2 regions of the Blastococcus sp. Marseille-P5729 genome follow, and region 2 is predicted to be linked to the other one. Evidence: riboswitches for the same ligand, from Rfam matches in the RefSeq annotation. Region 2 holds a riboswitch; the other holds the start of a gene.
The links. A riboswitch is a leader RNA that binds a small molecule or an ion and turns the genes downstream of it on or off. The one in region 2 is predicted to bind S-adenosylmethionine.
Positions count from the first base shown of each region.

Region 1: another riboswitch for S-adenosylmethionine. It lies ahead of DAA40_RS06240 (DUF4242 domain-containing protein); the one in region 2 lies ahead of metB (cystathionine gamma-synthase).

Region 1 covers NZ_OMPO01000001.1:1,257,156-1,261,338, reverse strand. Annotated here, with positions in the region: gene DAA40_RS06245 (acyl-CoA dehydrogenase family protein) at 1-1,037, opposite strand, end outside; SAM riboswitch class IV at 1,214-1,329, shown strand; gene DAA40_RS06240 (DUF4242 domain-containing protein) at 1,743-2,303, shown strand; gene DAA40_RS06235 (acyl-CoA dehydrogenase family protein) at 2,309-3,394, shown strand; gene DAA40_RS06230 (ABC transporter ATP-binding protein) at 3,367-4,116, shown strand; gene DAA40_RS06225 (ABC transporter substrate-binding protein) at 4,109-4,183, shown strand, end outside.
Region 2 covers NZ_OMPO01000004.1:73,208-77,390, reverse strand. Annotated here, with positions in the region: gene rpsB (30S ribosomal protein S2) at 1-724, opposite strand, end outside; gene DAA40_RS15595 (murein hydrolase activator EnvC) at 1,109-1,612, shown strand; SAM riboswitch class I at 1,626-1,746, shown strand; gene metB (cystathionine gamma-synthase) at 1,825-3,000, shown strand; gene DAA40_RS15585 (tyrosine recombinase XerC) at 2,997-3,911, opposite strand; gene dprA (DNA-processing protein DprA) at 3,999-4,183, opposite strand, start outside.

The sequences.
Region 1 (4,183 bases), on a different contig from region 2:
AAGTACAGCCCATCCGGGCCGAGAACGTCGACGAGCAGCTCGGTGATCTCCTGCTGCAGCTTCGAGCCGACGAGCTTGAGCACCGACGAACGCGGATCGGGCTTGCCCGAGCCGGCAGTCTGCGTCGACAGGATGCGCATCTGGGTCATCTCCAGCGCCTGCAGCTCGACCTCGACCTTGGTCAGGCGCGCCGCGAACAACGGATCCTCGAGGAGGGTGCCCTTCTTGGTACGGGTGTTGCGAGCGAACTCCTTCAGGCGGGCGATGCGGGTCTTGGAGACGCCGACCCGCGCAATGCCCGTGCGCTCGTTGCCCAGGAGGAACTTCGCATAGGTCCAGCCCATGTTCTCCTCGCCGACGAGATTCTCGACGGGGACCTCGACGTTGTCGAAGAACACCTCGTTGACCTCGTGACCGCCGTCGATCAACTGGATCGGGCGGACCGTCACCCCAGGGGACTTCATATCGATCAGCAGGAACGAGATGCCCTGTTGCTTCTTCACCTCGGGGTTGGTGCGCACGAGCATGAAGATCCAGTCGCCGTACTGGCCGAGCGTGGTCCAGGTCTTCTGGCCGTTGACGATGTAGTGGTCACCGTCGCGGACCGCGGTCGTCTTCAGCGAAGCGAGGTCCGAACCGGCGTCCGGCTCGGAGAAGCCCTGCGACCACCAGATGTCCAGGTTCGCGGTCTTCGGCAGGAAGCGCTCCTTGATCTCCTGCGAGCCGAAGGTCGCGATGACCGGGCCGACCATCGAGGTGTTGAAGGCGAGCGGGGCAGGGACGTTGGCCAGCTCCATCTCCTGCAGCCAGATGTGCCGCTGCACGGGGGTCCAGTCCTGACCGCCCCACTCGACCGGCCAGTTGGGGACCGCATAGCCGTGCTTGTTCAGGATCTGCTGGGTGGTGACGATCGGTTCCTTGCTGTCGATCTCACCCCGGGCGTTCATCTCACGGATCTCCTTGGGGATCTCCGTGCGATAGAACTCGCGCATCTGCTCGGCGAACTCGCGCTCTTCCTTGCTGTACAGCTGGTCCATGGATTGGCTCCTGAGTCTGGACGTCGTCCTGGTTGTGGGGCGCCCGCCGACGAGGGGCCGATCGTGCGCGCTCCTGACCGAATCGTATTCGGTTTGATCGCTGCCGTCGCCCCCGGGTGAGCCAATCCACGCCTGGCCACGTTGCGGGCGGCGACGTTGTGAGTACTATTGCTGCGGGTCAAGAGCTCCAGCGTCAAGCCCCGGCTCGCTGGACGGCAACCCTCGCGATGCGGTGGGGTGCCCCGGGTGACGACCTGGTCGGGCACGATGACGTGCCCGGCAAGCGCAGCGCCCGCGAGGGCAGAAGGAGTCAGACGTGGCGACGACGTTCTACGCCGTACGACGCTTCACCATTGACTACGGCCGGCTCCGCACCACCTGTTCCTGACCCGCGCGTCTGACGGTCCCGGCAGTCGCTCTACGTCCGCTCGACGTCCGTCGATCGCAGGCTGAGCCGCTGCACGTTCGTCGACGCTGGCCGTAGGCCGGTAGGGACGGCGGTGTTCGTCGGCGTTCGGCCCGCGCCCCGTCGAGGACCTGCGCGGCACCGCCCGTGGTTCCGTCAACTGGCACCCGGCGGCGTCTCCGCGCGCCAGCGGGGCTGGTCCCGACGACCGTCCGGAATCCCGCCGCGCACCAACTCGCACCCCTGTTAGACAACCGGCGTACGCCGGTCATCACCGCACCCCTGAAATGGAGGAACGCATGTCCGAATCCGTTCTTGCCCTCGTCGAGATCGTCCCCGCCACCGCGTCGAAGGACGCTGCCGCCGCGCTCATCGAGCAGGCGTCAACCCGTGCCGCCGCCGCCGGAGCCGAGCTGATCGAGGCCGAGGTCACCGCCCCGGCCGACCGCGTCTTCCTGGTCTTCGAGACCGCCGACCTCACCGCTCTCGGCAGCGCCGTCCTCGGCCTGGACGACGTCACCGAGGTCGAAGGGCCCGATCAGGTGCGCCTGGTCGGTGCTGATCTCGAGGACATCAAGGCCGCCCGCCCCGAGGCCGGGTACCTGGTCGAGTGGGACATCCCGGCGCACATCGACATGGACACCTACCTCAGCCGCAAGAAGGAGAAGTCCCCGCTGTACGCCGAGATCCCCGAGGTCTCCTTCCTGCGCACCTACGTTCGCGAAGACGTCGCCAAGTGCCTGTGCCTCTACAATGCCCCCGACGAGGACGCCGTCGTCCGGGCGCGGGAGATCGTCTCGACCCCGATCGACCGGCTGCACGCCCTCGACGTCGCTCCGGTCCCCGGGGGTGCCGGATGAGCGCCGTGACGACGCAGTCCGACATCGGGCTCGTCCGCGCCGCCGCCGATGACCTGCGCGCCCGCGTGGCGGAGTCGGTACGGGCGATCGACTCCGGGGCGACGTCGACGACCGATCTGCTGCGCGAGCTCGGTGAGCGTCACCTGCTCGACCTCGGTGTCGACACGGTCGGCGACCCGCATGAGGCCGCATCGCAAATCGACGGGAGTTCCGAGCTGATCGCGCTCCTGGCCGAGGAGTGCATGAGCAGCGCGTTCAGCCTGTGGGCGCACCGCATGGTGCTGGACTACTTCGCCCGCGGCAACCGCACCGCACTGAACTCCGAGACCTGGACGCTGCTGCGCCGCGGTGAGCGCATCGGCTCGACCGCCATGGCATCGGGCATGAAGGCGCTGGCGGGAATCGAGCCGCTCGGCATCACCGGCCACGTCGAAGGCGACGAGCTGGTCATCGACGGGCAGATCCGCTGGGCATCGAACCTGGTGGACGGCGCGGTCGTGGTGATCCCCGTCGTGCTCGATGACGAACGGCGCATCATCACGTGGTTCCGGGTGGGCGCCCCTGGCGTCACGGTCAACTACGTCGACGGCCTGCTCGCGCTCAACGCAACCGCATCGGCGTCCGTCCGCCTGGAGGGCGCGCGGATCCCGTTGGACGCCGTGCTCAGCTGGGACTTCACCGCCACGGCACGCGCCTTCCGGCCGACCTTCTTGACGCTGCAGTCCGCCTTCTGCATCGGGATCGCGCGACGCGCGCTGACCGAGTCCGAGGCGCTGGTGACCCGCGCGGGCAACGAGGGGCTGCAACAGCGCTACCTCGACGCCCGTTCTGCCCTCGATGAGGTCGCGGACCGCTGGACTCGGCTCGGGTCTGACCTGTCGGCGAGCCCGTTGGTCGAGTTCGTCCGGCTGCGCCTGGACGCCAGCCTGATCGCCGGTGAGGCAACCCGCCTGGAGGCGGCCCTCGCCGGTGGCCGCGGCTATGTCGCCTCGAGCGGGACCGCACGCCGGTTCCGCGAGGCGGCCTTCCTGCCCGTGCAGTCTCCGTCGGAAGGACAGCTCCGATGGGAGCTCACGTCGCTCGCCTCGTAGGGGTCGAGGTCCGTCTCGGCGGTGAGAAGGTGCTGGACGGCGTCGACCTGACGGTCGAGCGTGGCCGGCAGGTCGCGGTTCTAGGCCGCAGTGGCGCCGGCAAGTCGACGCTGCTGCGGGTGCTGGACGGTGAGATCACGCCGAGCGAGGGCATTGTCGAGCTCACCGCTTCCTCGGGAGAGCAACGACAGGCCGTCGTGTACCAGCAAGCCTTGCTGCTGGACTGGTTGACGGTCCGGGAGAACGTCGCGCTGGGTCTTGGTTTCCAGCGAAACCGGGGAATCGAGCCCGGCCGAATCGACATGCTCCTCGAGCTCCTGGAAATCGCCCACCTCGCCGATCGCTATCCGGACCAGCTTTCCGGCGGCCAGGCGCAGCGGGTCTCGCTGGGGCGGGCGCTCGCCGTCCGGCCGGAGCTGTTGCTGCTTGACGAGCCCTTCAGCGCGCTCGATCCCGCGACTCGCGGGACCCTGCAGGGCTGGCTACGCGAGGAGACGAGACGCGAGGGGCTGACCTCCGTGCTGGTCACCCACGACATCGACGAGGCGCTGCGGCTCTCCGACGAGATCGTGCTGCTCGAGTCCGGACGAGTGCTGCGCCGATGGGACGTCGATCCAGGCAGCCGCGACGAGCAACGTGCAGAGATCCGCGCCGCGTTCGCCGTCGACGACGGAGCCACCAGCGACGCCGATTCGACCGAGGAGGCGCTGACTCATGTCTAAGGGCCGCCCCTCGAGCTACTCGCGGCGGACGGCGCTGCGCCTCGGCGGGCGCATCGCTGCGACGGGC
Region 2 (4,183 bases):
TGGGCTTGTCCTCGCCCTCCGCCTTGCCGGTCTGCGAGGCACGCGCCAGCAAGCCCTCGGCGCACGCGTCGGCGATGACGCGGGTCAGCAGGCCGGCCGAGCGGATGGCGTCGTCGTTGCCCGGAATCGGGTAGTCGACCTCGTCCGGATCGCAGTTGGTGTCGAGAATGGCGACGATCGGGATGTTCAGCTTCTTGGCCTCGCCGACCGCGATCTGCTCCTTCTTGGTGTCGACGATCCAGATCGCCGACGGGACCCGGGCCATGTCACGGATGCCACCGAGAGTCTTCGATAGCTTCTCGCGCTCGCGGTCCAGGATGAGCTGTTCCTTCTTGGTCATCACGGTGTCGCCGCCGGTCTCGGCGATCTGCTCGAGCTCCTTGAGCCGCTGCAGGCGCTTGTGCACGGTGCCGAAGTTGGTGAGCATGCCGCCGAGCCAGCGGTGGTTCACGTACGGCATGTTGACGCGGGTGGCCTCCTTGGAGATCGCCTCCTGGGCCTGGCGCTTGGTGCCCACGAACAGCACGGTGCCGCCGTGCGCGACGGTCTCCTTGACGAACTCGAAGGACTTGTCGATGTATGACAGGGTCTGCTGCAGGTCGATGATGTAGATGCCGTTGCGCTCGGTCAGGATGAAGCGCTTCATCTTCGGGTTCCAGCGGCGGGTCTGGTGTCCGAAGTGCACGCCCGAGTCGAGCAGCTGACGCATGGTGACGACGGCCATTGCCGTTCTCCTTCTTCTGACCGTCTCGGCCAAGCACGCCGGACGGTCCTTTTCTATGGTTGTCGGCCCGGCCGGGTTCGGCAGGGCCCCTGGCGCCCCGACTCCACCGGCTCTCGCCGGACCGTAGCTGAGTCGACCCGTGAACGGGTCTGGACGCGCGAAGTCGGCTCGCCGGTCTGCCCCGCACGAACCGCTGGCAAGAATCATACGGGATCGGCCGCGCGTAGGTTCTGCGGGGCAGCGGAGGCGGGCGGGCCGCCGGTCGGTAGCACACCCCGAGGTGGAAAGACGCGGCACGCCGCTCGCCGTCCACACTCCCGTGGATCGTCCACAGCCCAGGCCGGGCCGCGCGACGGCGCGACCGGTACAGCGTTGGATCGCGCCATGACCCGAACCCACCCACTGCGTCGCGCCGCGATCACCCTGCTGATGGCGCTCCTATCGATCGCCGCGCTGGTCGAACGGGCGGACGCGGCGTCCTCGCGCTACGACTGGCCGCTGGCCGGGAACCCGACGGTCTCGAGGGAGTTCGATCCGCCCGACAAGCCGTGGCTCCCGGGACACCGCGGAGTCGACCTTGCGGTGTCGCCCGGCGCCACGGTCCTCGCTGCGGGGGACGGCGTCGTCGCGTTCGCGGGAGAGGTCGCGGGCAAACCGGTCGTGTCCATCGACCACCCCGACGGCATCCGCACGACGTACGAGCCGGTGGTGGCCTCCGTGAGCGCGGGCGCCCCCGTGACGCGAGAACAGCCGATTGGCGTCCTGCAGGCCGCGCATCCTGAGTGCGCAGCGGCGGCGTGCCTGCACTGGGGAGCCCGTCGCGGCGAGCGGTACCTCGACCCGCTGAGCCTGCTGCGACCACGTCGCGTCCGGCTGCTGCCGCTGTAGTAGGGTGTTCCCACAACCATCACGACCGGCTGAGGGACAGGCCCGCTGACGCCGGGGCAACCACCTTCGACACGCAAGATCGAAGGCCGGTGCCAAGTCCTGCGGTAGCCCTCGGGCTGACCGGCAGATGGGTTGCGCCAGGCCGCGGCCGGCGCGATTGCACCTGGTCGATCCGCATGGCGTCGTGCCCTTCGACCGAGAGGTGCCACACCATGACTCAGCAGCACTCCCCCGTGACCCGCGCCGTCCGCGCCGGGCTGGAGTCCGACACCCAGCACGGGGCCGTCGTCCCGCCCCTGCACCTGTCGAGCAACTTCACCTTCGCCAGGTTCGGCGAGCCCCGCCAGTACGACTACACGCGCAGCGGCAACCCGACCCGAGACCAGCTGGGCGGCGCGATCAGCGATCTGGAGGGCGGGGCCGGCGGGATCATCACCGCCACCGGCATGGGGGCCATCACGGTCGTCCTGCACGCGCTGCTCTCCCCCGGCCAGCGGATCCTCGCCCCGCATGACTGCTACGGCGGCACCTGGCGGCTGCTGGACTCGCTCGGCGAGAAGGGCGCTTTCGACGTGGACCTCGTGGACTTCACCGATCCCCGCGCCCTGGACGCGGCGCTCACGGCGCAGCCCGCGCCGAGCGTGGTGTGGATCGAGACGCCGTCCAACCCCCTGTTGCGGATCACCGACGTGGCCGACGTCGCGCGGCGCGCGCACGAGGTGGGCGCCACCGTCGTCGCCGACAACACCTTCCTGTCACCGGTGCTGCAGCGCCCGATCGAGCTGGGCTGCGATGTGGTCGTCCACTCGACTACCAAGTACCTCAACGGGCACAGCGACGTGGTCGGCGGCGCCATCGTCTCGGCGACGCCCGAGCTGCATGAGCAGATGGCCTACTGGTCGAACACGATCGGCATCACGGGCAGCCCGTTCGACTCCTTCCTGACGCTGCGTGGACTTCGTACGCTCGCCCCCCGGATGCGGGCGCACCAGGACGGCGCGGCAGCCGTTGTCGACGCGCTTTGTGCGCACCGGGCGGTCGCGCAGGTGAACTACCCGGGGCTGCCGAGCCATCCGGGTCACGAGATCGCGGCGCGGCAGCAGGATGGATACGGCGCCATGCTGTCGTTCGAGCTCGCCGGCGGCACGTCCGCGGTGCGGGCGTTCCTGGACGGCCTCGCGCTGTTCAGCCTCGCCGAGTCGCTGGGTGGCGTGGAGTCACTCGTGGCGCACCCGGCGACCATGACGCATGCCTCGATGACCGCGGAGGCCCGCGCGGTCGCCGGGATCAGCGACGGGCTGCTCCGGCTCTCGGTGGGTATCGAGGATCCGGCGGATCTGGTCGCGGATCTGACCGCCGCTCTCGATCGGGCGGCCGCGATCGGCTAGGCGCGCGGGTGGGCCTGGTTGAACGCGGCACGCAGCCGCTCGACCGAGACGTGCGTGTAGATCTGGGTGGTGGCCAGCGAGGCGTGTCCCAGCAGCTCCTGCACCGAGCGCAAGTCCGCGCCGCCCTCGAGCAGATGCGTCGCCGCGCTGTGCCGCAGGCCGTGCGGACCGATGTCCGGGGCTCCGTCAACGGCGCTCGCGGCCCGATGCACGATCCGGCGGACCTCCCGCTGGTCGATCCGGCCGCCTCGGACGCCGAGGAACAAGGCGGTCGTCGTCCGGCTGGAGACCAGGCCCGGCCGGCCCTGGCGTAGGTAGCCCTCGAGCGCCGCGCGGGCCGGCGACCCGATCGGCACGCTGCGCTCCTTGTCACCCTTGCCGAGCACGCGCAGCAGCACCCGGGCCGCGTCGTAGCTGTCGAGGTCCAGCCCGACCAGCTCGCTGACCCGGATCCCCCCGGCGTACAGCAGCTCGAGCATCGCGCGGTCGCGCAGCGCCACGGGATCATCGCCCTCGATCGAGTCGACCAAGCCGGCGGCCTGCTCCTGGCTGAGCACCTCCGGCAATGCGCGGCGCGCGGAAGGTGAGGCCAGCCGGGGCCCGGGATCGGCGTCTATCAGACCCTTGGCCGCCGCCCACGAGGTGAACGACCGGGCGCTCGCCGCCCGGCGGGCCAGAGTGCTGCGGGAGGCACCCATGGTGCGCGATTTGGCCAGCCAGGAGCGCAGCACACCTAGGTCGAGTGCGCTCACGGACTCGCCCGACATGCGCACCAGATGATCAAGCAGGCCGCGGACGTCCGAGATGTAGGCCTTGACGGTGTGCGCGGACACCGCACGCTCGAGCGTCAGGCTCCGCTCGTACTGGCCCAGCACGCGGGCCAGATCGTCCGGAAGGTCGAACTCGTCCACTCGCCTACCGTGACCAGCGGTCCCGGCCGCGTCCAAACCGACGCGCCGCCAGCGTCCTGGATCGTTATGTACCGAGCTGGTTAATCCCTAACTGCGGGGGATGAGCCGCCATCGCCCGTCATGCTGCTCGATGAGGCCCATCATCTCGAGCACGATCAGCCCGCGTAGCGCCTCGGAGGCGGAGGTCGCGGCCACGCCGGCGATGGAGTCGGCTGGTACCGCGCGGCGCGCGGGGACTGCATCGAGCAGCCGTTTCAGCCCCGGATCGAGGT